DNA from 2 places in the Lactobacillus sp. B4007 genome. Region 2 is predicted to be linked to the other one. Evidence: riboswitches for the same ligand, from Rfam matches in the RefSeq annotation. Region 2 holds a riboswitch; the other holds the start of a gene.
The links. Region 2 has a riboswitch for FMN ahead of ribD (bifunctional diaminohydroxyphosphoribosylaminopyrimidine deaminase/5-amino-6-(5-phosphoribosylamino)uracil reductase RibD). Riboswitches for the same ligand answer to the same signal wherever they lie in the genome.

Region 1 (15,558 bases), on a different contig from region 2:
TCCTTGCACTGATTACACCATTGGCCTTGATACAGCCTGCAATACAGCTTTAGAAGCAATCGATAAGATTCGTGATACTGCTAGCAGCCATCACCGCGTTTTCATTGTTAACGTAATGGGACGTGGCTGTGGTGATATTGCAATGCGCGTAGGTCTAGCCAGTGGTGCAGACGCGATTGTTGTTCCTGAACGTCCTTATGATATTAAGGAAATTGCTCAGACACTAACACGTGGCTTTGCAGAAGGCAAGGATCATGGTATTATCGTATTGGCTGAAGGCGTAATGGATGCCGATGAATTTAGAACTGAACTTCTAAAATACGTCGATTTTGACGCCAGAGCTAATATCTTAGGTCACATGCAACGTGGAGGTTCACCAACTGTTTTGGATAGAATCAATGCGACAAAAATGGGTAATTATGCTGTTAAGTTACTTCTCGATGGTAAAGGCGGTTTAGCTGTCGGCATGGAGAATGGCCAATTAGAAACACATGATATTCTCGATTTGTTTGATGATACCCACCGCAGTGATGAGACGTTATTAGATATAAATGATGAAATGACTAAATAATTTAGTCGATTTTGGGGAGATTTTTACATAATGAAGAAAACTAAAATTGTTAGTACCTTAGGACCAGCATCGAATGATATTGAAACTATTACTGCTCTAGCAAAATCTGGAGTAAATGTATTTCGTTTCAACTTTTCACACGGTGACCATGCTGAACACCTTTCACGGATGAAGATGGTTCGCCAAGTTGAAAAAGAAACTGGTTTAGTTCTTGGTATTGCTTTAGATACTAAAGGTGCTGAAATTAGAACCACTGATCAAGAAGGTGGCAAGTTCACTCTCAACACTGGTGATAAGATCCGCGTTTCAATGGATGCAACTAAGCCAGGTAACAAGGACATGATTCATGTTACTTACGACGGACTTTATGATGATACTCATGTTGGTGGTCATGTTTTAATTGATGATGGTTTAGTTGATTTATTAATTAAAGAAAAAGATGATGCTAACAGAGAATTAGTCTGTGAAGCACAAAATACCGGTGTAATCGGTTCTAAGAAGGGTGTTAATGCACCTGGCGTTGAAATTCGCCTTCCAGGAATCACTGAAAAAGATACTGATGACATTAAATTTGGTTTAGAGCACGGAATTAACTTTATTTTCGCTTCATTTGCTCGTAAAGCCCAAGATATTCTTGATATCCGTAAGCTTTGTGAAGAAGCTGGTTGTGATTACGTTAAGATTTATCCTAAGATTGAATCACAAGAAGGTATTGACAATGCCGATGAAATTTTACAAGTTTCAGATGGTTTGATGGTTGCTCGTGGAGACATGGGTGTTGAAATTCCATTCATCGATGTACCATTTGTTCAAAAAGATTTAATCAAGAGAGCTAATGCCCTTGGCAAGCCAGTTATTACTGCTACACAAATGCTTGATTCAATGCAAGAAAACCCACGTCCAACTCGTGCTGAAGTTTCTGACGTTGCTAATGCTGTTCTTGATGGAACCGATGCAACAATGCTTTCAGGTGAATCAGCAAATGGTTTGTACCCAGTTAAGGCTGTTAGTGCAATGGCTGAAATTGACGAAAGAACTGAGCAAGAACTTCTTAAGCGCAATACTTTAGCTTTACAAAGATTTGAAGAATACAAGGGTTCAAACGTAACCGAAGCAATCGGTGAATCTGTTGTTCGGACTGCTCAAGAATTAGGTGTCAAGACTATTATTACTGCAACTAATTCTGGTTACACTGCAAGAATGATTTCTAAGTACCGTCCAAATGCCAACATCTTGGCTTTGACCTTTGACGAAAAGATCCAACACTCACTCGGCATTTGCTGGGGCGTTCAACCAATGCTCACTGAAAAGCCTGAATCAACTGACGACATGTTTGAAGTAGCTGCTAAGGTTGCTAAGGAACAAGGTTATGTTAAAGATGGTGATTTAGTAATTATCGTTGCCGGTGTTCCTGTTGGTGATTCTGGTACAACTAACTTGATGAAATTACAAATAATTGGTAGCAAGTTAGCTCAAGGCTTAGGCGTTGGTAATGGTTCAGTTGTTGGCAAGACTGTTGTTGTTAACAGTGCTGAAGAAGCTATTAGCAAGACTAAGGAAGGCGACATCTTAGTTGCTAAGACTACAGACCCTGACTACATGCCTGCTATTAAGAAGGCTTCTGGCTTGGTTGTAGAAGCTTCTGGTTTAACTTCACATGCTGCTGTTGTTGGACTTTCACTTGGTATTCCAGTTGTTGTTGGTGTAACCGATGCAACTGAGAAGATTGCTGGTGACACAACTATTACAGTTGATGCACGTCGTGGTGCAATTTACCAAGGCGAAGTTTCAAACCTTTAATTTTGTGAACCAATATTAATGAAAAAGTTAGCAGGGATGCTAGCTTTTTTGTTTTTTCAAGAATCTAATACTCATTTTACAGGGGGCTACTGCTCGCCAATTAAATAAGATTAGCGATTGTCAAATTCTTTCGGTAAAATGGTATACTTGGTAAAGATGAAATATGTAAAATTAGGGGAGAAGTTTATGCTCGGCACGATTGCAAAAGGAAAAATTATTGACCAAAATGATGAAGCTTATTATGTTCAAATTGAGGGACTGACTTACGAATTAAAGCGCAAGGAGATTACTCAGGAACAGCAACCTAAGCTTGGCGATGAAATAAAGGGCTTTTTATATGACGACAAGCAGCATAACCGGGAGATGACACAATTTCTACCTTTTGCGCAACAAGACCAGTACGGTTGGGGTAAAGTAACCGATGTAAAATTCGATTTGGGCGTTTTTGTTGATATTGGCTTACCGGATAAGGATGTCGTTTTATCAGTTGATGATTTGCCCTTTGCCAAAGAGAGGTGGCCCCGTAAAGATGATCATTTGTTAGTTCACCTTGAAACAGATGATAAAGAGCGAATTTGGGCCAAGTTGGCCGATGAAAATATTTTTGAGCAATTGGCAGCCCACTTTCCTAACGATATGAAAAATAAGGATGTTTTTGGAACAGTCTATTCTAGTCGAGAAATTGGCGCTTTTGTGATTACTACTGATTATTATTTAGCTTTTGTTCATGCCTCCCAAATGAGTCGTCCGCTACGTTTAGGTGAGCAGTTTAAAGGTCGTGTAATCGGGATTAGTCAATATGGCAGGTTGAATTTGAGTAGCTTGCCACGTGCTTTTGAAGAAATAGATGATGATGCCCAAATGATTTTAATGAGTTTGCGGCGAAAGAATACTAAAACATTACTGTTTTACGACAAATCTGATGCGCAAAAAATTAAGAATTATTTTGGCATTTCAAAAGCGGCCTTTAAACGGGCTCTGGGCCATTTGCTTAAAGCACGTTATATTTCGGAAGATAAAACTGCCGGTACAATTAGTTTGATTAATGATCCAGAAGACGAGCAAGATGCATAAACTGCGAGAAGATGTTGAAGATTATTTAAGATACAGCCAAATTGAGCGCGGACTCAGTGACAATACCATCACTGCATATCGGCAAGACTTAATGGATTTCTTGACTTTTTTAAAAAACGAGGGTTTTACGTCTTGGCCAACAAAAGCAGTTGATATCGATGCCTTTTTAGCTGGTCAAAAAGACTTAAATAAGGCAACTAGTTCAATTAGCCGCATGATTTCGAGTTTGCGGAAATTTTATCAATGGCTTGTTCGTCAGAATATCCAAAAACTTAATCCAATGCTTGAAGTTGACTCACCAAAAAAAGAGCATAGATTGCCGGTAGCGTTAAGTGTCGCGGAAGTTAATAATTTATTGCAGCAGCCTGATGTAAAGAAAAAACTTGGTTTACGTGATCGAGCTTTGCTCGAAACCCTATATGCAACGGGAATTCGTGTGAGTGAGTTAATTAACCTTAAATTTAATGATTTGCATGAAGAATTAAAATTATTGAAAGTATTCGGTAAAGGTTCGAAGGAGCGCTTGATTCCGATTAGTGACGTGGCAATTTCTTGGATTAACAGCTATCAGGAAAAAGTCCGTGATCCTTTATTACTAAAAGTAGGTAAGAATACTGACTTTATTTTTCTCAATAATCGTGGCGGTGCTTTAACTAGACAGGCAGTTTGGCAAATTATTAAACGTTATTGCCAGATGGCGGGGATAACCAAAAATGTTACACCGCATACCTTGCGTCATACTTTTGCGACCCATTTATTAGAAAATGGTGCAGATTTACGCGTGGTGCAGGAAATTTTGGGCCATTCTGACATTAGTACGACGCAGATTTATACTAATCTATCCCAAAAGCATATTTTAGAAGTTTATGCAAAAACACATCCGCGATTTTAGGTGAACATATGTTAATTGAATGCAAAAATGATAAAGAAAAAGTAGCGATGGGCTTGTTGTCCTACCTCCCAGACTTTAAAAATTTAGCTAATCTAAAAGATGAAATCCGGCTTAATAAAAACAGTAAGGAATTTCGGTTATTTTTGTATCGCGACCATAATCCCAACTTTGTTGGCGTAATTGGCACTCAGTGGGATGAACAATTTATTGTCATACGCTATATTTCCCTTGCTCCAGATTACCGTAAGAAAAAATATGAAGAGCAGGCAATTTGCGAATTAGCGGCTGGCAATCCCCAGAAAAAAATAACCACTGTCCCAGAATACGTTTATTTGATGAAATATTTAAAACAGAAATAGAACTATGATCAGTAACTTAACTTTAGAATTGCCCAATTTTGAGGGGCCGCTTGATTTACTTCTTCACTTAATCAAATCACAAAAAATTGATATCTATGATATTCCAATTGCTCAGATCACCAGCCAATATTTGTCTTATTTGCATGAGATGCAGAAACTAAACTTGCAAATTGCTGGCGAGTATTTTGTCATGTCGTCAATGCTGTTGAGGATCAAGTCCCAATCACTTTTGCCTCAAAATGATTTTACCGAAAATGATGAACCCGAAGAAGATCCTAGAGATGAGTTGGTACAACAGCTAGTTCAGTATTCCGTTTTTAAAAAAGTATCGGCTTATTTTAAGCAGCGAAATAATGAAGTACCTATTACAGCAGCTAAAGAAGAAAGTGTACCAGCTACCAAAAAGGTACAACCGTTACCTTTGGGCCAAATCACCTCTTCAGAATTAGCTAATACTTTCATCGTTGTACTTCAAAGATTAAAACTTCGCCAGCCCGATATTGTTTCCGTTAATGTGAAAGAAACGCCAATTAATGATATGATTGACTTCTTACGCACCAAATTGGCTAAGCAGAAAAAAATTAGCTTTTTCTCCTGTAGCGACAAGATGACTAGCTTATCAGATGTAATTGGCTTGTTTTTAGCATTATTAGAATTATGTAAAAAACAAGAGATTAAGGTCAAGCAGTCGCGAATTTTTGGTGATCTGGAATTAGAAAGAATTGATAAAGATGGTAAGTAAAATTGCACAATTGGAGGCATTGCTATATGTAGCAGGCGATAATGGCATTCCAAGTGAAAATTTGTGTGAGTTAATGCAAGTTGAGCATTCCGCATTGCGCGAATTAGCCAAAAATCTGGCAGCTAAGCTTAAGCAAAATCAAGATTCTGGTTTGCAGGTGATACACATCAACCATAACTATAAATTGACTACTAGACCAGAAGTTAGTGAAGTAGTGGCTAATTTTTTTCAAAAAGATTTGTCAAAGTCGTTAAGTCAATCGGCACTAGAAATTTTATCAATTATTGCTTATCGTCAGCCCATTACGCGCATTGAAATCGATGAAATTCGTGGGGTAAATTCGTCAGGGGCGCTCCAAACTTTAATTTGGCGTGGACTTATTAAAGCAGATGGTAAAAAGGATGCACCAGGACACCCCAATTTGTATGTCACCAGTGATTATTTCTTACAGTATTTTGGCTATCAAAGTCTAGCTGACTTACCTCTGATAGAAGACTTTGAAGATGAAAGTATTAACTCTGAGGGTGAAATCGACTTATTCTCAGCTAATGGAAAAGCAGATAAAAATATTGCTGAAGCACAAAAAGGAGATAAAGAATGAGTTTACAACGTTTACAAAAGGTAATCGCAGAGGCGGGAATTGCCTCTCGGCGTAAGGCTGAAAAAATGATTGAAGAAGGCAGAGTAACGGTTGACGGCGAGATTATTACCAAACTTGGAACCAAGGTAGATACTTTTAGCAATATTACGGTTGATGGAGAACCAATTGAGCGTGAAAGTCTGCATACATATCTTTTTTATAAACCACGCGGCGTCGTTTCAACAGCAAATGATGACAAGGGAAGAAAGACCGTAGTAGATTATTTTTCCGATTTACCTTATCGGCTGTACCCAATTGGCCGGCTTGATTATGATACTTCAGGTTTGTTATTAATGACTAACGATGGTGAACTGGCTAATTTAATGATGCATCCTCGCAATAAGGTTGCTAAGGTCTATGTAGCAAAGATTGAGGGTCAACTGACACCAGAGGAAATTCATCGTTTATCTCATGGAGTCAGAATTGATCGTCATCGAAGTGCACCAGCTAAAGTAAAAATTATCCGGAGCGATAAAAAGAAGAATAGCCAAATTGTGCAGTTAACGATTCATGAAGGACACTATCATCAAGTCAAGAGAATGTTTAAAGCCGTAGGCCATCAGGTAAATAAATTATCCCGTGAACGATACTCCTTTTTGACTTTGGGGAATCTTGTTTCTGGCAAATACAGGGAACTTACCCACAGTGAAGTTGACAGATTAAAACAGGTAGACTAGTATTTACTTGTAGTTAAATATCAGTTTGTTGTCTTCATGGCAGGGTGAAAATCCCGACCGGTGGTGAAAGTCCACGACCCACTTTTGTGGTGGAACCAATTATGGTACCGATAGTTAAAGTCTAGATGAAAGAAGACAGGCTAAACTAAAAGTTAAGACTTATTTTTGAATACTTACTTTTATTAGGTCTGTTGCTAGGAGCAACAGACCTATTCTTTTTGGAGGTAAGTATTGTGAAAAGAAGAAATATCACAAATCTAACTAATATAATTGCTTATGTACTAATTGGAACCATTTCATTTATCTTAATGGAATTGGCTTTTCCTCTCCCAGTAGCTAGCTTTTTAAAATTCGACTTTTCTGATGTTATTGTTACGATTGGGACCTTTTTATTCGGTCCAGTACCTGGTCTTATTATTGCCGCTGTTCGAATGTTAATTGACTTGATTTATAAAGGATTTGCATTGCCAAGTGTCATTGGCCAATTAGCTGCTTTAGCTGCCTCTATGTCATTTGCACTGCCATTTTATTACATTGCTAAGGATGTTTCGGCTGGCGAAAAAAATGCCAAAAAACTTTATGTTAAACCAATTATCGGAATTATTTTGGGCATAATAGCGATGACAATTGTTTTATCCTTGTTAAATGCCTTAATCTTGACGCCAATATATGCAGTGACTACGGTTACGAATTTACCAGCAATTCACGGCTATACTGGACTGCTTAACTTTACGGAGAAAGTTTATCTTGGTCAACTTCTCCATATTCCGTCAATGTCTACGTATATTTTTGGCATAATCGTCCCATTTAACTTATTAAAAGGAGCAATTAATGGGGTAGTGGTTTATTTCCTATTTGAAGTTGTTTTACGCAGCTTAAAGCCATTCGTAAGAAAGCATTTTAATTTAAAGAATTAAACTATAACTTATTAACTAAAAAAGTAAGATTAATAGTTTTTAAGTATTACGATTAGGAAAATTATTCATAAAAAATAGTATAAAATTGAATATTCTTATAAATTAAGTAACGCAATTCATGTTTTATCTTTTTTATTACTTTGCCCTGGTTCTGACAACTCAAGTAAAATAATTACACAAATAAAGAAGTTAATCAGTGTAATTAAAAATGTAATTAATTACTTAGTAGTCTAATTTGCTTTTAAGTCATCGAAGATCAATCAAATCTATCTTAGTTAAACCAACTTTTGAAATTATTCCTTTCAATATCTATCATGAAATTCATGTGAATTAATCTCTTTTATATATTGACCCTAATACTAACTCAAATTGTTTTGCTTGTAGAAATATTTAATTTATTCTTCAAAATGCTTATGGTGAAATTAACAAATATATAGGGAAGAAAGTAAAAGCAATAATTTTATTAAACATCGTTAATTTGCAGATTATACTTCTTAAAACATAGATACTAACTAAAACCAGTTTTTGAATTCGAATCGTTTCAATATTATTTTTTATCCATTTTATTTATTAAATATGCTAAAATTAAATTAGGTAGGTGAAGGAGGTTTTCAAATTGAATCAGAACCCGCAAGAACCGTTTAAGCATTACGAACGTCCTCATAATTCTAGGACGATGATTAATAAGTCAGGCTCGAAATACCGGCTGATCTTAATGGTTCTTATAGTTATTATTATTGCTCTTGTACCGGTTGTGCATCATTTGGCTGCAAATAGTGAAACCAGCAACCGGGTAATTGAATTGCAAAAAGCGACTAAGAAACGCAAACGGGTAACAGAAAAGAAGACTTCCACGGCTCAAATTAGTACAAAGGTTAAAGACAAGGTTAAGAAAAAAACATTATCCAAGCCTAAAGTTCAGGCAAAGGATAAGCAAACTGAAACAAAAGTTAAATATTATATAGTTCAAAGCGGTGATTCTTTAACTAGTATTGCAGATAAATTTAACTTAACGGTTAATAACTTAGCACAACTAAATCAACTTAATCCAGATGATCAAATAAATGCTGGTCAAAAGTTAAGAGTAAAGTAGTTTATAGAAAGGTTAGGGACTTCAAGTCCCTTTTTTAATGGCATGCAGATAGCAATTGATGGACCAGCTTCAGCTGGTAAAAGTACAGTCGCAAAAATTATTGCACAAAAATTGAGTTTTATTTACATTGATACTGGAGCAATGTATCGTGCCTGCACATTAATAGCACAAAAAAATAGGCTTGATTATGGTGACGAAACGGCGATCTTAGTAGCAGTTGATCAAAATCAAATTGAATTAAAAGTAGTTGATGGTGAACAAAAAGTCTTTGCAGGTAAAAATGATGTTACACAGGCAATTCGGATGCCTGAAATTTCAGCAAATGTTTCCCAGGTTTCAGCACTTTCTGGCGTTAGGAAAAAAATGGTTAGTCTTCAGCGGCAAATGGCAGGTAAGATGAATGTCGTAATGGATGGTCGTGATATCGGCACAACAGTTTTACCTCACGCAGAAGTGAAAATTTTTTTGGTAGCTTCAGCAAAGTCTCGTGCCCAAAGAAGAATGCTTGACTTAAAGCAGCGCGGAATAAAAAGTAGTCAAACATTGGCAGAGATTGAAGAAAGTATTAAGCAACGTGATTACAAGGATTCTCATCGCAAAATTTCACCGTTAAAAAAGGCGCCAGATGCGGTTGAAATTGATACGACTAAGATGAGTATTGAACAAGTTGTTGACGCAATTTTGGCTGAAATTGCTAAAAGTCAAAAAAATATTTAAAAAAGGTGCTAAAACAGTAGAAAAATATCTCACTTTCATTTAAAATTAGATTATGATATTGGGAGGTAAATAATGTCAGAAAACAGTAATCAATTTTTAGATGCATTAAAGCAAATGCAAGGAGTTGAGGTCGGCGATATTGTAGATGTTGAAGTATTAGACGTTGAAGAAGGTCAAATCGATGTTGGTGTTGAAAACGCTGGTGTCGAAGGTGTGATTCCACGTCGTGAATTCACTTCAGATCGCAACGTTGATCTACGCGAAGCCGTTAAGCCAGGAGACAAGTTTAAAGCTTTAGTCTTGAGAAAAGCTGGTGGAGACAAGGAGAACGGTGAGTTCTTCTTCTCAGTAACTCGTCTTAAGGAAAGAGAAGCTTACGACGAATTGCAAAAAGACTTTGAAGCAGGTAAAACAATCGAAGGTACTGTTACTTCATCAGTACGTGGTGGTTTATTAGTTGATGTTGGTACAAGAGGATTCTTACCAGCTTCACTTATTTCTAACCGCTATGTTTCTGATCTTAAACCATACATTGGCAAGACAATGAAGCTTAAGATTACAGAAATTGATCCAAGCAAGAACCGTCTGATTCTTTCTCACAAGGATTTAATTGAAGAAGAACGTGAAGAAGCCTTTGATAAAGTAGCATCACAATTAGTTGTTGGTGATGTAGTAGAAGGCAAAGTTTCTCGTTTGACCAACTTTGGTGCTTTTGTTGATGTTGGTGGTGTAGACGGTTTAGTTCACATCTCTGAAATTTCTTACAAGCACGTTGACAAGCCTAGTGATGTATTAAAGGCTGGTCAAGATGTTAAAGTTAAAGTTATTGGTATCGATGATGACAGACACCGCATCTCCCTTTCAATCAAGCAAACTGAACCTTCCCCATTTGAACAAGCTACAGCTGAATTACACGAAGGCGACATTTTTGAAGGTGAAGTTAAGTCTTTAACTAACTTTGGTGCCTTTGTAGAAGTTGCTGATGGCATTCAAGGCTTGGTCCACGTTTCTGAAATATCATATAAACACGTTGACAAACCTAGTGATGTTCTTGAAGTTGGACAAACAGTTAAGGTTAAAGTTTTGAACATTGACCCTAATGAACGTAGAATTTCACTTTCAATGAAGGCTGCTGATTCTAAAGGTTCTGAAAATGAAGGATCTCATTCGCACAGTTCATACAACAGAAACTCTGTTAACAAGAAATACATGAACAACGATGACAGTGGCTTTGCTTTAGGTGACATTATTGGTGACCAATTGAAAGATCGTCGTTAGTTGTAAATTTAATGAGCCGACTTTTTAAGTCGGCTTTTTTTATTATTAAAAGGAGGCTGAAAATATGGTTTTACCTGTAGTTGCAATTGTAGGACAACCAAATGTTGGTAAATCTACTCTTTTCAACCGGATTATTAATGAGCGTTTGGCAATTGTAGAAGATAAGCCCGGCGTTACCCGTGACCGCAATTATGCCCAAGCTGAATGGATGGGACATAAATTTGACTTAATTGATACTGGCGGTATTACTTGGGAAAATGGCCGAATCGAAGATGAGATTCGTGCCCAAGCAGAAATAGCTATTGAAGAGGCAGAAGTGATTGTAATTTTAACTAGTGTTACTAATCACTTAACCGATTTAGATGAGCGAATTTCGCAAATGCTTTATCAAACAAAAAAGCCGGTTATATTAGCGGTTAATAAAACAGATAATCCTGAACAAAGAATGGATATTTATGATTTTTACAGTTTAGGTTTCGGGGATCCAATTCCCATTTCTAGTGTTCACGGAACGGGAATTGGTGATTTACTTGACCGAATTGTTAGTGAACTACCAAAAGATCTAGCTAAAGATGATGATGACCAGATTTCGTTCAGTGTAATCGGGCGACCAAACGTTGGTAAATCATCGATTGTCAATAGTTTACTCGGACAAAAGCGGGTAATTGTCAATAATGAGGAGGGAACAACTCGTGATGCTGTAGATACCCCTTTTATTAGCGAAGATGGTACAAAATACCGAATTGTTGATACAGCTGGAATCAGACGACGAGGCAAAGTCTATGAAAAAACTGAGAAGTATTCGGTAATGCGTGCAATGAGTGCGATCGAGCACTCTAATATCGTCTGCTTGGTTCTTGATGCTAGTACCGGCATTAGGGAACAAGATAAACATGTTGCTGGGTACGCACATGAGGCTGGACGCGGCATTATTATTGTCGTTAACAAATGGGATTTACCGAAGAAGAACAGTAATAGTGGTAAAGATTTTGAACGAGTTATTCGTGAAGAATTCCAGTATCTAGACTATGCGCCTATTTTATTCGTTTCAGCAAAAACGGGCCAAAACTTGGAGCAAATTCCGAAGATGGTTAAGCAGGTTCACCAAAACCAGACTCAAAGAATTAAATCCAGTGTTTTAAATGATCTCCTGCTCGAAGCTAGCAAGTTGGTACCAACACCAATGGTACGAGGAAAACGCCTTAGAGTTTATTATATGACTCAGGTGTCTACAAATCCGCCCACTTTTGTGGTGTTTGTAAATGATCCAGAATTAATGCATTTTTCCTATGAGCGATTTTTAATAAATCAATTACGTGATAACTTTGATTTTACTGGCACACCAATTAAGGTTATTGCACGTAAAAGAAAATAGTTTGTATCTAGCAAATAGATAAAAATGACAATTTTCGGCTAAATTGCTTGTTGTACTATGGCTTTTGTGCTATTTTGAAACAAGGAAAGAATGATTAGTCATGATCATTGTTCCTTGTTTCTCTGATGAGGAATAAGTAAAGAATCTCTGTTATGAGATTCATTTTTGGGAGGTGAATTTTCTATGGCAAATAAAGCAGAATTAGTTACTGAAGTTGCTTCAAAAACTAAGTTAACTAAAAAGGATGCAGCTACAGCTGTTGATGCAATTTTCAGTTCGATCCAAGAGGATCTTTCAAAAGGTAAAAAAGTTCAATTGATTGGCTTTGGTACTTTTGAAGTGCGTAAGCGTGCAGCTAGAAAAGGACGTAACCCACAAACTGGTGATGAAATTGAAATTCCAGCTAGTGTTGTTCCTGCATTTAGACCTGGTAAAGCTCTTAAAGAAGCTGTTAAATAAGCTGATTAGTTTTATCCAAAAAGATGGTGGCCATAATGCCATCATCTTTTTGTTTGTACTTTTATCTAAAATGAACACGATGAATCTGAGACAGGAAGGAAAATTATGAGCTATTCAGAAGAGTTGCTAGATTCAATTCAAAAACAAGATTTTTCCAAAGAAAAAATTTTATTAAAAAAGGCTCTAGATGAAGATGAACCAGAAATTTTGGCTTCCTTAGCCGAAAATTTAACTGGCTTAGGTTTTACTGACATAGCCAAAGAAGTTTACCGTAGTTTAATTGCGCGTTTTCCAAAAGAAGACCTTTTCAAAATTTATCTCGCTGAAATTCTGTTGAACGATGGTAAAGACGATGATGGACTGTCACTTCTTTATGCAATTCCAGAAGACTCATCCGCTTATTTGGATAGCCTATTAGTCCAAGCGGATTACTATCAAACTAATGGCTTGCTTGAGACGGCGTATAGCAAGCTCCTAAAGGCCGCTAAAGTGGCACCTGAAGAAGATGTCGTAAAGTTTGGATTAGCTGAACTAGACTATCTTAGTGGCCGTTATGAGCAAGCCTTAGATTTGTATCAGGATTTATTAAAAAGACACAAAAACTTTAGTGAGATTAACCTAAATGACCGTCTGTTTCAGACTCTAGCTAAGTTGGGCCGCTATGAAGAAGCAAGTGAAGTAATTGAAAAACACGCGAGTGAACTGTTAGACATTGACAGTAAGTACCAAGCAGCCTTAGTTATGTTAGCGGTCAATAAAGACGATCAGGCAATCAAATACCTAGATGAAGTGATTGACCAAAGTCCTGATTACGTGAATGCATATCGGCTGTTGGCGTCTGCTTATGAACACAAAAATGATAATGACCAAGTTTTACGGTCAGCACAAGCAGGAATCGCATATAACGAGCTTGATGCATCTTTATACGCAATTGGGGCAAAAGCTGCTGTTAAGCTTAATGAATTTGACACCGCTGAGGAATTGCTCAAAAAGGGCTTGAAATTTTTACCTGAAAACGTTGATTTACGTTTACAACTATCAGATTTATATTTAAAGGAAAATAAGCACCAAGAAAACTTAGAATTATTTAGTAAAATACCTGATAATGAATTAGAGCCACAAGCACATTGGAACATGGCTCTTTCTTACGAGGCTCTTGAGCAGACTGAAAAGGCTAAAAGTGAGTTTTTACTTGTTTATCCCGAATTTCAGGATAATACCGCTTTTTTACGACAAATGATTCTCTTTTTTAATGCTGAACCCAATTCAACTACCATTGTTCAAGAATTATTAAATCGTTATTTGAAATTTGAACCAGAGGATACAGAAATGCAGGATTTAGCTAATAATTTACTTGATTAGCAGAACTAAAAAAGATCGCATATCAGAATGCGATCTTTTTATTTGCGGATAATAAAGTGACGTTGCTTTTGTTTGTAAGTAAAGCCTTCTCCCAGTGCTTCGTGAACTTCAATTACGCTCACAAATGCTTTGGGGTCTTCGGCGCTAATTAATTCTTTCACGGCAGGTATTTCACGTGGCGAAACGACTAAATAGATTACTGGACGATTAACTTTACTATAACCACCCCGAGCTTCGAAATAGGTAAAACCGCGATCAAGTTTTAAATCAATCATCTGCGCGATTTGCTGGTACTGATCTGATATTATTAGTAAACCACGAGCGGAGTAGGCTCCTTGTTGGACAGCATCCATTACGCGTGAAAGGATAAAAGATGCCACCAGCGTATACATAATGTGCTTTAAGTCTAAATAAGTTAGCGATGCAAACAAGACCAGCGCATCGCAGAATAAAAGCACCTTGCCAGAAGACATGCCGCATTTTAATTGACAAATTCGGGTAATGATATCAGTCCCGCCTGAAGTGCCATTATACCTAAATACTAATCCTAGACCTATTCCAGAGAGGGTTCCCGCTAAAATCGCTGACAAGAAGAGGTCGTGTTCCAAGTTTAATTGATATATAATAGGTATCAAGCGCCAAAACCATAGGAAAAAAGAGAGCCAAAGAGTTCCCCAAATTGTGTAAGTCAAGAGTCGCTTACCCATAAAGCGATATCCCAAAAATATTAGTGGGATATTTAAAATAAGCGAGGAAAGCCCCATATTGATGCCCCAAAAGTGTCTAAGAAGCAAAGTAATACCGCTGATACCGCCATCTGTTAACTGATTAGGTGCGGAAATCATGTCTAAACTTAAGCCATAAATGGCGCAACCTAGCATGATCATAAATAGTTCTAGAATGTTTTTTCTAGTATTTTTTTGCATGATGATTATTATCTTTCTATTCAATCTTTGACGCTATAAACTTACCACATTTTCTAATGAAAAACACTATACAAATGAGTTGATTATCTGATGAAAAAAATAAATGATTTACCCCAAATTTTTGTTGCTGCGATTCCCGTACTTGAAAAGCTTGAAGAAGCGGGTTTTGAAGCATACTTTGTTGGTGGTTCAATTCGTGATTTGCTTTTAAAACGACATATTCATGATATTGATATTGCCAGCAGTGCATATCCTGAAGAAGTTAAACGATTATTTCCCAAAACGATCGATACTGGCATTAAGCATGGCACCGTAACTGTCTTATACAATGGTAGTAGTTATGAAATAACAACGTTTCGAACCGAATCAGGTTACCAGGATTTTCGCCGCCCTGATCATGTTACCTTTGTTAGGAGTCTCAAAGAGGACTTAAAGCGGCGTGATTTTACTATTAATGCGTTAGCAATGAATACTAAAGGCGAAATTGTTGATCTATTCAATGGCTTAGATGATTTACACCACCATCTAATTAAAGCCGTTGGTGATCCTTTAGAACGCTTTCACGAGGACGCATTGCGCATGATGCGGGCAGTCCGCTTTATGAGTCAATTACAATTCGACTTGGAAGAGCAAACTGAAGAGGCTATTCGACAACTCCATTATTTGTTACCTAAAA
Region 2 (15,558 bases):
GATTGCTCGTGCCTTACTAAAGAACCCAAAGATTTTGATTCTGGACGATTCAACTTCTGCGGTTGATACGCATACTGAACGGGAAATTCGTGAGTCTTTGGCAAAAGATATGCCGGAAACGACCAAAATTATCATTTCACAGAGAATTGTTTCAATTAAGGATGCTGATCGAATCGTTGTCATGGATGATGGTAAGATTCAGGATATTGGCACGCATGACGAGTTAATGGAGCGTAATGATCTCTACAGCTCAATTGCCAAGTTCCAAGAAGAGCAAAAGAAGTAGGTGATAAATTTGGATAAAGCAGCAGAAAATAAAAAAACAAGTATGAAGGGTCAGCGGACCACAACCTTGTACCGCTTGCTCAAATTAATTGCGAATACTAGCCCTTGGATGTTAATTACGTCAATCATTGCTATTGTATTGACGGCCGGTGCCAATGTTATTGGTTCGCTTTTTATCGAGCGTTTAATTAACGTTTATATCATTCCGTTGACTAAGCAAGCTCATCCTAATTTTGGCCCACTTTGGCAGGCAATTACAGTAATGTTTGGCTTTTATGCTATCGGCTTTATTTCAAACTACCTGTTTGCAATGCTGATGGCCGTTTTGGCACAAAAAGTACAATATCGCGTTCGTAACGAAATGTTCGAACATATGGAAAAATTGCCGATTTCTTATTTTGATGAGAATGATTATGGGGATATTATGAGTCGTTATACCAACGATATCGATACCCTGATGCAGATGATTTCGCAATCAATTCCGCAATTTATGAACTCGATGCTTAACATTGTGTTTGTTTTAGCAGCGATGTTTAGTTTGAGCTGGCAACTGACTATTTTTACTTTGATTATCTTTGCATTGTCAATTGGAATCGTGCGCTTTTTAACTACGCGTTCATCACACTACTTCCAAATGCAGCAAAAAGAATTGGGTCAAGTCAACGGTTACAACGAAGAAATGCTTAATGGGCTAAAGGTAATTAAGGTCTTTAGTCATGAGCCTGAAGTTGAAAAGGATTTTAACGTTTATAACAAGGCCTTAGAAGATGCAGCAGGTAAAGCTAATACTTACGCTACTGTCTTATTCCCAATTATGGGAAATGTTGGTAACTTGCTTTACGTCTTAATCGCCGTTTTGGGTGGTGCTGTTGCGCTTAACCATATTGCTCCCTTGTCTTTGGGAGTAATTGGTGCCTTCTTGCAGTTATCTAAGCAGTTTGCTATGCCAATTGCGCAAATCTCGCAGCAATTAAACTCAATTGTTATGGCGTTAGCTGGTGCAAAAAGAATTTTCGACTTGGAAGATGAACCGGTTGAAATTGATGATGGCGATGTCACGACTTCGAAAAATAAGGATGTCAAGGGCTCATGGTACTGGAATGTTCCGCAAAAAGATGGTTCAGTCAAGAAAGTTACCGTTAAAGGTCACATTGTTTTTGACAAAGTAAACTTTGGTTACTCACCTAATAAGCAAATCTTGTACAACATTTCGCTTGATGCTAAGCCAGGCATGAAAGTTGCTCTAGTTGGTGAAACTGGTGCAGGTAAGACCACTATCTCCAACATGCTTAACCGTTTTTATGAAATTGGTTCAGGAACAATTACCTATGATGGCATTCCAATTAAACGGATCAAAAAAGATGACTTGCGACGGTCGCTATCGATTGTTCTGCAGGAAACGCACATGTTTACCGGCACTATTATGGACAATATCCGCTTCGGTAACATGGAAGCCAGCGATGATGACGTCTACCAAGCAGCACACCTTTCACACGCAGATGAGTTCATTCATAATTTAGATGAGGGCTATAAGACTGTGATTGATGGTAATGGCGGCGATTTATCCCAAGGACAAATGCAGCTATTAAGTATCGCACGGGCAATGATTGCTGATGAACCGGTTATGATTTTGGATGAGGCAACTTCAAGCATTGATACTCAAACTGAGAAGTTGGTTCAAGCCGGAATGGATAACCTGTTAGCAGGGCGGACAAGTTTTGTCATTGCGCACCGTTTATCGACAATTGTTAACTCGGACTTGATTTTAGTTCTTGACCACGGTCATATTATTGAGGCTGGTAACCACGAAGAGCTTCTCAAGGAGAAGGGTTACTACTACGAACTCTACACTGGCAAGAAAGAAATTGAATAAAATAAATTAATAAGAATCCTAATATCTATAATAAGTTGTCAAAGATATTAGGATTTTTTGTTTGCTGATTTTTAAAAATAATTGTTGATAATTGCTGATATCAGTGCACTTAAAGCTTACGCGAGCAAGGTTAAAGAGGCTTAAGGTTAACAAAGTAAAATTAACTTTCTACTAAAAAAGTATCTAATCAGAGCACATTTTTAGATGAAAACATCAGTTTGTGTTATTGTAATAAAAGAATAAATTCACGTGAACGTGTTATTGCGGTTAAAGTGCTACCTAGCAATGATTTAGCCGTTAACTAGTGCAGTGCTGAGTAAAAAGGAAATTATCAATGAACCAAATTATACAAATCCTCAATGATCGCCGGGGAGATTTATGGGTTGCCCTGTTGCAGCACTTACAAATATCGTTAGTATCATTGTTATTAGCAATGCTGATAGCAATGCCACTTGCCTTTTGGGCAACAAAGCATAAAAAGGCAGCTGAATTTTTATTACAGCTAACCAGTATCTTGCAAACAATTCCGTCCTTAGCCCTTTTAGGTCTTTTGATTCCGTTAGTAGGGATTGGCACGGTTCCGGCAGTGATTGCCTTAGTTGTTTATGCCCTGTTGCCAATTTTTCAAAATACTTATGTTGGACTAACCGGCATTGATCCCGCGCTTGAAGAAGCTGCCAATGCTTTTGGGATGTCTAGACTGCAAAAACTGACCAAGGTTGAATTGCCGCTTGCGATGCCAACAATTATTTCGGGAATTCGGACTGCGCTAGTTTTAATCATCGGTACAGCAACGATGGCTGCGTTAATTGGTGCAGGTGGATTAGGAAGTTTTATCCTACTGGGAATTGATCGCAATAACACTGCCTTAATCATTATCGGTGCTGTTTGTTCCGGCCTATTGGCAATCACTTTAAGTGCGCTAATCAAGTGGCTTGAGCATGCCTCAATTAGAACCACCCTTGGTGTTTTCGGCGTCTGCCTGCTTTTTTTGGTCGGTTCAGGTGTTTATCAAACAATCAATAGCCAAACGGAAACAATGACGATTGCCGGTAAATTAGGTGCAGAACCAGAAATCTTAATTAATATGTACAAAGAATTGATTGAAGACGGTGATAAGCACGTCAAAGTAACCCTTAAGCCCAATTTTGGGAAGACAACTTTTTTGTTTAGTGCGCTTAAAAATGACAAAATTGATATTTATCCGGAATTTACCGGAACAGTACTGGAAACTTTAGCCAAAAAGCCGGTCACGACGACTAATTTAACCGAAAAGCAAACTTATGAGCAAGCGCGTGCAGTTCTTGCTAAGCAAGATAACCTTACCTTGCTTAAGCCAATGGCCTACGATAATACTTATGCGCTCGCGGTTAAAGCCAGTTTTATGAAAAAACATCAGCTAAAGACAATCAGTGATTTAGCAAACATTCAGAGCCAGTTAAAGGGTGGAATGACCATGGAATTTATTGATCGTGGTGATGGCTTTAAGGGTATTAAAAAGCGTTACCAGATTAATTTCCCGGTTAAATCGATGGAACCAGCACTGCGCTACCAGGCAATTGAGCAGGGAAAAGTTAATATTGTTGACGCATATTCCACTGATAGTGAACTGCGGCAATATCACTTAAATATTTTAAAAGATGATAAGCATAACTTCCCAATCTATCAGGGGGCACCACTCATGCGGTCTGATTTTGCTAAACGGCACCCACAGATTGTAGCTAGTTTGAACAAACTGGCAGGCAGAATTACGGAAAAAGAAATGCAGGAAATGAATTATGAAGTAAACGTCAAAAATGCGGATCCAAGCCAAGTAGCCCATAAATATCTAGTGCGACATCATTTAATTAAGGAGAACTAGCCATGACAACAGCAATTAAATTTGAACACGTAAAAAAAGCCTTTGCTGATCAAGTGGTAGTTAATGATTTCAATTTAAACATTCAGCAAGGCGAGCTATTTGTTTTGGTAGGTAATTCTGGTAGTGGCAAAACGACTTCAATTAAAATGATTAACCGGTTGGAGGACCCCAGTTCCGGTAGGGTACTAGTTAATGATCAGCCCACCACTGATTATAATGTCCAAAAACTGCGGTGGAACATTGGTTACGTGCTGCAGCAAATTGCCCTTTTTCCTAATATGACTGTTGCTAAGAATATTGCTTTAATCCCTGAAATCAAGGGCGAAGTGAAGGGTAAAGAACAAGAGCAACGCGAAAAGGTACGCAATTTTTTAAAGCAAGTCAACCTCGATCCAGATAACTACTATGATCGCTATCCGCGAGAACTATCTGGTGGTGAGCAGCAACGGATTGGAATCTTACGGGCAATTGCTTTTAAGCCGCCAATTGTGTTAATGGATGAGCCCTTTAGTGCCCTTGATCCATTGTCGCGGACTAATCTCCAAGATCTTGTTATTAAGCTTCACCGGGAGCTGCATAATACCATTGTTTTTGTTACACATGATATGAGTGAAGCACTTAAACTGGCTGACCGAATTGGTGTTATGAAAGATGGCAATTTATTACAAGTGGCTGAGCCGCAAGAGATTCTGCGTCATCCTGCTAACCAGTTTGTTCGCGAATTCTTTCAGGGAAGTCTTGGCAATGATTTATACGAAACGCCTGTGCGTCAAGCAATCCTGTTTAATGAACTTAAAGAGGAGCAAGGAGATAGTACTAAAGCGGCGCCTGTAATTAGTGTTGATGATAAATTAGCTAACTTGTTAGCTCTTTTAAGCGAGCATCCAGCAATTGCTGTTCAAAATTCGAATCAAGAAATATTGGGCTATGTTGACCGGCAATGGATTATCAGGTATTTAAGTGGAATAAATGATTTTAACTAGTTAAGTTGGACCAAGTTGTCCAGCTTTTTTAATAAAAAGATAAGTTATGCTTGAATATTAGGTGATTATCAGATAATTGGCTAAAATAGATGGCAAAGAGTCTGCTACACTATAGTTAGCAAAAATAAAACGAAAAAATAATTTAGATAAATCTAACAAAAAGAAAATTAAAGAAGGGAATATGCCCGATGAAAATTTTAGTAGTTGATGACGATAAAGAAATCGTTGAATTATTAAGTATTTACCTTAAAAATGAAGGTTATACCCCTGTTGTAGCTTATAGCGGCAAAGAAGCCATTACTAAGCTCACTACTACTCCTGACATTGCTCTAATGATTTTGGACGTAATGATGCCTAGCATGAGTGGAATTGATGTAATTAAGGAAGTTCGGAAAGACTCGGATATTCCGATTATTATTGTTTCCGCTAAGACAGGCGACATGGATAAAATCCAGGGACTAATTACTGGTGCCGATGATTATGTTTCCAAGCCGTTTAATCCGTTAGAGGTGATGGCCCGTGTCCGTTCACTGTTACGTCGTAGTCAAAAGCAGGTTAAAGATGATGAACCTGATGTTCTTGAAATTGGGCCGCTCATTATTAACCGTGATTCACATGAGGTGAAAACGATTGACGGTAAGGATATTCAGTTGACGGCACTGGAATTTGGAATTTTATATTTACTTGCCAGTCACCCTAACCGGGTATTTTCAGCCGATGAAATATTTGAACGTGTTTGGCAGCAAGAATCCATTGTTTCTGCCAAAACCGTCATGGTTCACGTTTCGCACTTGCGTGACAAGATTCAAAAAGCAACTGGTGGCGAAGATGTCATCCAAACTGTTTGGGGCGTAGGCTATAAGGTTGAGGCTTAGCTAAATGAAAAAAGAACGTGTCAAGTTAACAGCCGCGGAAAAAAGTGAACTTTTCGCTGAAGGCGTAATTACGGTTGTATTATTATTGCTGCTCAATTTATCAATCGTTATTTTAATCAATCTGACCATTCTGCAAAATAAAAACTTGGTAAACGGTATTTATTTTTTAAAGAAAACAATAACTTTTGCTGGCGGACGGCATCTCTGGTCTTGGCAAAACACCTTTTTGGTGATTATGGGCATCGGGGATTTAATTGTCCTTTATTGGCGACTCATCAGGCGCTATCACCAGATGCAGCTGCGTCACGTTATTTCAGAACTGCATTATATTGCTCAGGGTCATTTTGATCACACCATTTCTTTTAAAGTAAAAACAGACCTGCAAAAAGTTATCGACTCGATTAATTCACTAGTTGATAGCACGGTAACTGCTATTAATGAAGAAAGAACGATTGAAAAGTCCAAAGATGAATTAATTAGTAATGTTTCTCATGATATTAGAACACCGCTAACCTCAATTATTGGCTATTTGGGCTTATTGAAATCGGGGGTCTCGGATCCCGAAGACCAGCAAAGATACCTCAATATTGCGTACATGAAAGCCGAACAAATGAAGTCACTTGCTCATGACCTGCTTGAATATACGACACTTAAGTCAACTAGTACTAAGCTTAGTTTGTCTTCTTTGCACATCTTTTCGATGCTAGAACAAGTGGCTGCTGGCTTTGAATTTGAAGCAGATGAAAAGGGAATAATTTTTAATATTGAAACAAGACCTAAGGACTTAACGATTCAAGCCGACCCAGAAAAGCTTGTTAGAGTCTATAATAACTTGATTTCAAATGCTTTAAAATATGGTACTGGGGCAACGCAAATTAATCTTGTAGCTAATTTAGTAAATAATAATGAAGTTGAACTGCGGGTAGAAAATAACGGAGCGCGTATTCCCGAAGAATCATTAAAAAAGATTTTTGAACGTTTTTACCGGATGGAGACCTCCAGAAATACCAAGACTGGCGGAACTGGCCTGGGATTGTCGATTACTAAGAGTATTGTCGACTTGCATCATGGCAAAATTCACTGCGAATCAGATGATAATTGGACACGTTTTATCATTTGTTTGCCATTAGATCTAAAGAATGCAAAAACTCACGCCTAGCTGTGATATAATTTTGACTAGATAAACTAATAGAGAGGTATAGCATGAGTATTTCCTTAAATACCTGTATTTTAATTTTAAAAGAACATCACCTGCTTAAGTCTAGTGCAGTTCAAGATACGGTGATTACGCAGATGGAATATGTTTCCTATGATTCACGTGATATCCAAACTAATACCCTGTTTTTCTGTAAAGGAGCAGGTTTTCGACCAACTTATTTATCAATGGCAAAGGATAACGGTGCTAATTGTTATGTTGCTGAACAACCTTATCCGGAAGGAAAAGGAATGCACGCCTTGATTGTACGTGATGTGGCCAAAGCAATGGCCTTGTTGTCGGCAGCATTCTTCCAGTTTCCTCAGGATGACCTATATGTAATTGCCATTACTGGAACCAAGGGTAAGACAACAACGGCATACTTTTTAAAAGGGATACTTGACCAGGTTAATGGTGGCAGGACAGCATTAATTTCTTCTGTTAATAATGTCGTAGGTCAAAATCCTGAAGATACGTTCAAGTCGAGCCTCACTACACCGGAATCACTTGATTTGTTCCGTGATATGCGTAATGCAGTCGATAATGGTATGACTCATTTGGTGATGGAAGTTTCTAGTCAAGCTTATAAACGTAACCGGGTGTTTGGCCTAACTTATGACCTCGGCTTCTTCTTGAATATTTCCCCAGATCATATTGGTCCAAACGAGCATCCTAATTTTGCGGATTATTTACACTGTAAGCTGCAATTATTGGTTAATGCACGTAAGTGTATAATCAATGCGCAAACTGCACATTTTAACGAAGTTTATGCGGCAGCTACTACTACGACTGATCCTGATAGCATTTATTTATTTGCTGACGAAAAGTTTGAAAATCCTGCTTTACCGCAAATAATTGATTTCCGGTATTCTTCTGAAGAACTCGATATGGCACGTACTAAATTCAAAGTTTCGTGTATCAGTGACCAAGCTAAAAAGTTAAAAATTGCTGGTGATTACCAGTTAAAGATGTTAGGTGATTTTAATGAATCCAACGGAACAGCTGCTGTAATTGGTGCAGGTCTAGCTGGAATGGAGCATGATGCTATTGCTAGGGGTATTCGCGATGTTAATGTTCCCGGAAGAATGCAGACAGAAATAACTAAGGACCACGGTGTGGTAGTAGTTGATTATGCGCATAATGAAGCCTCAATGATGGCACTGATGGGCTTCATGCAACGTGAATTTGATAATCCAAAAATCATTGTGGTTGTCGGTGCACCTGGTGATAAAGGCGTTTCTCGCCGTCCCGGTTTTAGTAAGAGCTTGAATGCATACGCTGACAAGGCTTTCTTGACTACTGATGATCCCGGTTTTGAGGATCCACTAGAAATTTGCCAGGAAATCGATGCTGGTATCGATCATTCAAAAGTGGACGTAACAATTGAACTTGACCGGCAAAAGGCCATTCACGATGCAATCAGCATGGCGAAAAAAGGTGATGTTGTTTTAGTCTGTGGCAAGGGCGAAGATGGCTTCCAGAAAGTACGTGGTATTAATACCCCTTATCCTTCAGATATTACTGTTGCTCAGCAAATAATCAACGAGTTAGAAGGACAAGACGAGCACTTTAATTAGTGAGAAAAGCAGAACATATGAAAAACTTTTTTACCATTCTTGGCGGAATGGGAACGATTGCGACGGAGAGCCTAGCTCGCCAATTAAATCATCGAATTAAGATTACTAAGGATCAGGACTACTTAAATTACGTTTTGGTCAATGATGCTCAAATTCCTGATAGAACAGCATATATAAAAGATCATTCGCAACCTAATTTCTTTCTTAATTTGCGTGAAGATGTTTTACAGCAAGCGCAACTTAAGCCAGATTTCTTTATTATGCCGTGTAACACTGCACACTATTTTTATGATGACTTGGCAGCGCTGACCGATGTTCCTTTCTTGCATATGATGCGAATTGCTGTTCACCGGTTTGTGCAAGATTACCCGGACGAAACAAAAATTGGTTTAATTGCGACTGAAGGATCAATTTATGATCATCTTTATGTTGATGAATTAGCCAAGGTAGGGCGAAAAGCTGAATTAGGCGGCCCAGAAATTCAGCCGTTAGTAACTGAATTAATCTACGACAACATCAAGCAAAAAGGTGTTGTTGATGCTGAGTTGTATCACCGCATATTGCGTAAAATGCATGATGAGTATGGCTGCGAGGTTATTTTGCTAGGTTGTACCGAGTTATCTTTAGCACAAGAAAAAGCGCCAGACCACCCGTATAATATAATTGATCCCCAATTAATTATTGCGGATGTGGCAATTGAATTGGAATTAAAAATTCGTGCGGGAATGGCTCCTGCAGAAGCTGTAAAAAAATATTTATATTAACCCGACTTTTTTCATTATTGCTGCTAACTAAGAATTAGTTTTTGAAATTATTTCAGAGCTAACTTTTTTATTTTAAAATCTTAAAAGCAAAACTTACTCAATAATATGGTATATACTTGATGTATATTGAGAATAAAAAAGTATAATTTAAGAAGAATCAATATTTGCTTAAATGGTTTTTGCAGGAAGTGGTTAGATGAGAAAAAATAAAAACTTGAATAACGGTGAAGACACAATTGATGTATTAGAAACCGTAGGCTTGATCCTGACGGTTGGACAAGTGATTGTCACGGTACTTAATTTCCTTCGTCGATTCAAAAAACAATAAATATTAACCGGTAGAACTAAAGACTAAATTAGACTATTAATTGTTGCTTGACAGTTAATAGTCTTTTTTTAGCGAAACCAAAGTGTCAAATAATCATAAAAGTTTAATTTTGCCTTAGAAAAGCGTTGACATTTATTCATTATGATAGTACTGTATTAGATAAGTAATACAGCTAAACTTTTAGGAGGGAATATCATGCTTTACCTGTTATACGTCTTAATCGGATTATTAATAATTATTTTGACTGATTTACTTGTGACGGCTTGTATGTCACTAAATGACATTTACCGTAATCGTCATGAAGATAGGTTAGAATTTATCACTGCTTTTAAAAAATATTTTAGTAAAAACAATAATCTCCCTCTTAAAGCTTCGGATTGGAAACTTAAGCGGGAATAATTGCAGCTAGCTTTTCAATTCTTTTTGCTGGGTCTATTGACGCAATCAAATTAGTATATTATTCTGTAACTAATTGAATACGATTTCTTCGGGGCAGGGCGAAATTCCCTACCGACGGTGACAACCAGTGAGGTTGAAGTCCGTGACCCGCGTACGCGCGGTGGAACTAGTGCAAGTCTAGTACCGACAGTTAAAGTCTGGATGGGAGAAGAACAAATTAAGCTAATTTAATCTTAGCGTTGTTTTTAAACTTCGCTGAAATCTTATTTAATTAGAAAATATTAGTGCCTCGTTGATTCTGAAATCAACGAGGTTTTTTGTGCTTAGGAAGTGAATTTTTTGCAGGATACAGACTATATGGAAATAGCAAGCAAAGAGGCCGTTAAAGCACTGGGAATGACATGGACTAATCCTTTAGTTGGTGCGGTTATTGTTAAAAACGGCCAGGTCTTAGCTTCCGGCTATCATCATCAGTTTGGACAAGAGCATGCGGAAGTTAATGCACTTAATCGGCTAGACGATATCAAACAAGCTCAAGGTGCAACACTTTACGTGACGCTGGAGCCGTGCAGTCATTACGGTAAGCAGCCGCCTTGCTGCCAAAAAGTAGCTGAGGCCGGAATTAAAGAAGTGATTATCGGACAAATTGATCCCCACGGAATTGTGGCTGGTAAAGGAATTAAGTATTTAAATGAGCACGGCGTTAAAACCAAGGTGCTAGGGGGAACAGAGAAACTAAACGAGGCATATAACTTCTTTTATCAGCATCACCGACCACTCGTAACCTTGAAATATGCGATGTCACTTGACGGGAAGCTTAATGGTGCTGAAAAAGCGCGTACGCTTTTGACTGGCCCTAAAGCCCAGTACGATGTGCAAAAGCTGCGCTTGCACCAGCAGGCGATTTTAATTGGAGCGAACACATTGCGAATTGATAATCCGCAATTAACGGTACGAATACAGGCTTTACCACAGCCGCCCATTCGAATCATTTTAACGCATGATGCAAATCAACTTGATTTAACGCAGAATCTGTTTAAATTACCTGGTCCCATTTGGCTACTTAGTCAGACCGAGTTACAGGACAAGGCCCCGGCCAATGTGCATTGCTTTGTCGCTCACAAGTGGACACCCCAAAAAATTGGTGAGCTTTTAGCTGAACGTGAGATTCAGTCGCTATTAGTTGAGGGTGGCAGCAATCTGTTAGCTGAGTTTTTGGCAGCCGGATTAGCCGATCAAATAGTTGCTTATGTTGCTCCAAAAGTATTGGGCGGAACCGCTCTGCCTGTAGCCGTGGGTGCAGCACTTGCACAAAAATTGGAGTACCAATTAATAGCTGTCCAAGAGCTAGGACAAGATATTCGGATTACGGCAAGGAGAAAATAAATGTTTACAGGAATAATTCAGGCAACTGGTAAAATCACTCGGTTAGAAATTACCGAAAAACACGCTAAGTTAGGCATTTCGGCCGCTGAAATTGCGAAACAAAACTTGCCACTTGGTGCTAGTGTTGCGGTTAATGGAATTTGTTTAACCGTGACTTCTTGGCAAAATAATGAATTTACGGTTGATGTAATGCCGGAAACGATGAAACGGACTAATTTAGGTAAGCTGACTAACGGCAGTTTAGTTAACTTGGAGCCATCGCTTTCCTTGAACGGCAAGCTTGATGGTCACCTTGTGGCCGGTCATGTTGATACTACGGCAGAAATTATTAGTAGAAGTGAAAATGAAAATGCAATTGAATTACGTTTTAAGGTACCGCATAAATATGATCCTTATTTAGTTGAAAAAGGTTCAGTGGCAATTGATGGTATCAGCTTAACGGTGACGATGGCACAAAATGACGAATTTGGCGTAAGTCTGATTCCTTATACCATTGCTAATACCACCTTGGCGCATTATCACGTTCATGACCAGGTTAATCTTGAAATGGATATGATTGGACGTTATGCGGTAAAGCAAATTCAGGCATGGAAAAAAGAATTTTAATGGAGCAAAAAATGGACGAACAATTAGAACAAAAAATGAAGAAAATTTTACGGCACATGCTAAATGGTGGATTAGTAATTGTAGCCGATTCCCCTCAGCGTGAATCGGAGGGAGATATGATTGGCTTAGCCGAAAAAGTAACTCCCGAAGCAGTCAATATGATGATTAGCAAAGCTCGGGGACTTTTATGCGTGCCGATGAGCAAAGCATTTGCGGATAGACTTCAACTTGAACCGATTGAAACGGGGTCAAATGATACTTTTGGCACGGCATTTACCTTGAGCGTTGACTCAACGGAAACTACTACTGGAATTTCTGCTTTTGACCGGGCAAAAACAATCAAGAAGTTGGCTAATCCTGATAGTCAATGGGATGATTTCTACCATCCCGGTCATGTATTTCCGCTTGTAGCTAAAGAAGGTGGAATTCTAGAACGAACTGGTCATACAGAGGCTGCTTTAGACTTAGCTCGCTTAGCTGGTGTGGCCCCAGTTGGTTTTATCTGTGAATGTATTAAAAAAGATGGTCATATGGCGCGGCGAAAGGATTTAAAGGCCTTAGCAGAAGGCTTGGGAATACCATATTTAACCATTGAAGAATTGATTGAGTACCGTAAACACCATGAAGCAAAAGAGCCAGATATCGAATCTTTTACTACAGTTGACTTCCCGACGAAATATGGTCACTTTCAGCTTGAGGGTTTTAAAGACAGCGAGCACCCAGACAAGGAGCCAACTTTACTTATTAGCAAGGGTGATATTAAGCAAGGAAGCCCATTGTTGCTGCGGCTTCACAGTGAATGCTTGACTGGTGACGTATTTGGCTCAAAAAGGTGTGATTGTGGCGCTCAATTAGCTGAGGCCTTAACTAAAATAGAGCAAAACGGTTCAGGTGCGGTATTGTACTTGCGGCAAGAAGGCCGGGGGATTGGGCTTACGAACAAATTGCGCGCTTATCAATTGCAGGACCAAGGAATGGATACGGTCCAGGCAAATCAGCATTTGGGCTTGCCCGTAGATGCTCGCCGATACGACATTGCTGCCGAAATTTTGCGCCAAAAAGGAGTAAATGAAGTTGAATTAATGACAAATAATCCTGATAAGGTCGAGCAATTGGAAAATTATGGGATAAAAGTTACTAAGCGCATTCCCGTCGAAGTTGGAATGACCGCAGAAAACAGGGATTACTTGAAAACTAAGAAACATGCGATGAACCATTTATTAAGTGAGGTTGATTAAAATGAAGGAAATTACGGGAAATATTGCGGCTGGTCAGAATAAAAAAATTGGTATTGTTGTTGCGCAATTTAATGGCGTTGTGACTGATCGTTTACTTCAAGGGGCTATCGGTCAATTACATAAGTCAGGTGTTAAGGACGACAATATCGTAGTTGTTCATGTTCCAGGTGCCTTTGAAATTGCCCGGACAGTTAACTGTTTAGCAAAAAGTGGCAAAGTTGACGGCATCATTGCTTTGGGTGCAGTTATTCGTGGAGCAACCGCTCACTTTACCTATGTTTGTGAGGGAACAACTGCGCAGCTTGCTGCAGCCACTGCTAATGGTAAAGTTCCTGTCATGTTTGGTGTTTTGATGACTGATACGGTTGAACAAGCCACCGATCGTGCTGGTGGAAAAGCCGGCAATAAGGGGGCGGAATGTGCAACTGATGTTTTAGAAGTACTGAACTTAGAAGAACAGATTAACCAGATTTAACCAAAATACATTACTACTTAATTTGCGCCATTTAAATAGGCCATTTCTCCTGAACGAGAAATGACCTATTTTTACTTGCTTTTTAATTTGGCAATCTGTCCAGCCAAATTATTTTTAAAAATAAAAAATCCGACAACTGCAATATCTAAGCCAGCTTTTGTCAGTTTGACAATATTGTGATCATCAATACTGCCATCTGCTTTGATTTGGTAATGATAATTATTTTGCCGTCATAATTCGTCTAACAACTTTACTTTTTCGTAACTCTTAAGTCTATGCCAAAATTGATTTTCATGTTTATGGAAAGCTTAACGCCAATTTATTCAGTAAAACAAGAATTCACGAAAAAGCACCTGTGAGGATAGAATATCATCATTGAGATGGACGCTACTTTAACCATAGGTTATTCGGCCATAATCGCAATTAATGTTTTAATAATTCCTATTTCGTTGTTTCTGGCTAGCATATTGGAGTATGGTTAATAACGGATTATTTTAACCAGTGACGGTTTAGATGCTAGTCCTGATAATACTGCGATAGCTTTACCCCATGCTTGTAACAAAACTGCCTAAAAAATTAGTGCTTGCAAAATTAAGTTTTAGAGTCAGAGTTATTATTACTGCTAGCGATAGCAGGGCCGATAAAAAGAGCGAATCAAGTGGCTGATGAATTATATGGCTTTAATGGAATAAAAATAAATATGATATACGGCTGAAACCTTAAACAGTTAGATAAACACTATCTTAATAGCGTACTCAATAAAAAATAATGCTAAGCTCAAAGTATAAATACAGAAAATAATGATTCTGAATTTGATTATTTTTTGCTAAGCAGTAAATATTTTGTCAAATTATTTAAAAATAAAGTTTGTATCAAAAAAATGATACAAAACAGATTAGATCTTGGTTTCTTTGACCACATAGGTTATTTAAAACAGACTGAAGAAGTATATTTTTATATTGCTGACATTATTGAAAGTAATTAACTTAAGATTTATACATAGAGCACTAAGAAAAATACAAAAAATAATTAATCCGATAATTACTATCGTGAAGTTAATATGTTTTTTGGCTATTAACCAGTAGCAACCTAAGGTAATTAATAATGGTACTAGTCCTTTGAGTAAAGAGTCAAGAATATTTTGAATATTAATAACTTGGCCGCCACCAACATGAAATATCAACTTAGTTTTGAATTGAACTAAGCTACTAGTCATACCTCCTAACATGATTAATCCCAGCGTTCGTGCAGCTTTAGTAAAGACGTTCAATAAGCCTGAAGAATACATTTCAGTGATATGCTCAGAACCAACTGAAAAGCCTAGTTTGGTCATTTCCCAACTACACCATTGTGCAGGAATATTATAGATTAATAAAAATACGATTGGAGCAAGAACATTTCCTTGCATTCCAAATGTCATTGCGATTCCAGCAGCAATGACTCTTAAAATTCCCCAAAATAATGTATCACCAATTCCGGACATTGGACCCATTAGACTAGCTTTGACAGCACTAATTGAAGAAACATCATAATCTTCATGTTCAGCAGCTTGTTTTTCCATCGATGCCACTAAACCTTGACAAAAAGTTCCAATATATTGAGTAATATTATAAAAAATGTATCGCTCAAATGCTTGTCTTTTTTCTTCAAAACCGTTTTTATAATAGTGATCAATGAAAGGCAAAATTGAGTATTTAAAACCCGAACTATATT

Region 1: another riboswitch for FMN. It lies ahead of J3U54_RS04870 (ECF transporter S component); the one in region 2 lies ahead of ribD (bifunctional diaminohydroxyphosphoribosylaminopyrimidine deaminase/5-amino-6-(5-phosphoribosylamino)uracil reductase RibD).

What each region holds. Positions count from the first base shown of each region.
Region 1 is NZ_JAFNPA010000002.1:358,489-374,046, forward strand. Features, by position in the region: gene pfkA (6-phosphofructokinase) at 1-571, shown strand, start outside; gene pyk (pyruvate kinase) at 602-2,371, shown strand; gene J3U54_RS04840 (S1 RNA-binding domain-containing protein) at 2,558-3,445, shown strand; gene xerD (site-specific tyrosine recombinase XerD) at 3,438-4,337, shown strand; gene J3U54_RS04850 (reductase) at 4,346-4,696, shown strand; gene J3U54_RS04855 (segregation and condensation protein A) at 4,701-5,438, shown strand; gene scpB (SMC-Scp complex subunit ScpB) at 5,428-6,039, shown strand; gene J3U54_RS04865 (pseudouridine synthase) at 6,036-6,755, shown strand; FMN riboswitch at 6,782-6,896, shown strand; gene J3U54_RS04870 (ECF transporter S component) at 6,989-7,672, shown strand; gene J3U54_RS04875 (LysM peptidoglycan-binding domain-containing protein) at 8,289-8,765, shown strand; gene cmk ((d)CMP kinase) at 8,808-9,482, shown strand; gene rpsA (30S ribosomal protein S1) at 9,555-10,760, shown strand; gene der (ribosome biogenesis GTPase Der) at 10,825-12,135, shown strand; gene J3U54_RS04895 (HU family DNA-binding protein) at 12,319-12,594, shown strand; gene J3U54_RS04900 (tetratricopeptide repeat protein) at 12,700-13,956, shown strand; gene J3U54_RS04905 (YitT family protein) at 13,995-14,882, opposite strand; gene J3U54_RS04910 (CCA tRNA nucleotidyltransferase) at 14,973-15,558, shown strand, end outside.
Region 2 is NZ_JAFNPA010000004.1:182,867-198,424, forward strand. Features, by position in the region: gene J3U54_RS07800 (ABC transporter ATP-binding protein) at 1-286, shown strand, start outside; gene J3U54_RS07805 (ABC transporter ATP-binding protein) at 329-2,158, shown strand; gene J3U54_RS07810 (ABC transporter permease/substrate-binding protein) at 2,493-4,019, shown strand; gene J3U54_RS07815 (ABC transporter ATP-binding protein) at 4,022-5,002, shown strand; gene J3U54_RS07820 (response regulator transcription factor) at 5,191-5,877, shown strand; gene J3U54_RS07825 (sensor histidine kinase) at 5,882-7,036, shown strand; gene J3U54_RS07830 (UDP-N-acetylmuramoyl-L-alanyl-D-glutamate--2,6-diaminopimelate ligase) at 7,081-8,649, shown strand; gene J3U54_RS07835 (aspartate/glutamate racemase family protein) at 8,667-9,413, shown strand; gene J3U54_RS07840 (hypothetical protein) at 9,610-9,741, shown strand; gene J3U54_RS07845 (hypothetical protein) at 9,937-10,140, shown strand; FMN riboswitch at 10,221-10,357, shown strand; gene ribD (bifunctional diaminohydroxyphosphoribosylaminopyrimidine deaminase/5-amino-6-(5-phosphoribosylamino)uracil reductase RibD) at 10,471-11,526, shown strand; gene J3U54_RS07855 (riboflavin synthase) at 11,527-12,132, shown strand; gene ribA (GTP cyclohydrolase II) at 12,144-13,370, shown strand; gene ribH (6,7-dimethyl-8-ribityllumazine synthase) at 13,372-13,845, shown strand; gene J3U54_RS07870 (PTS system mannose/fructose/sorbose family transporter subunit IID) at 14,774-15,558, opposite strand, start outside.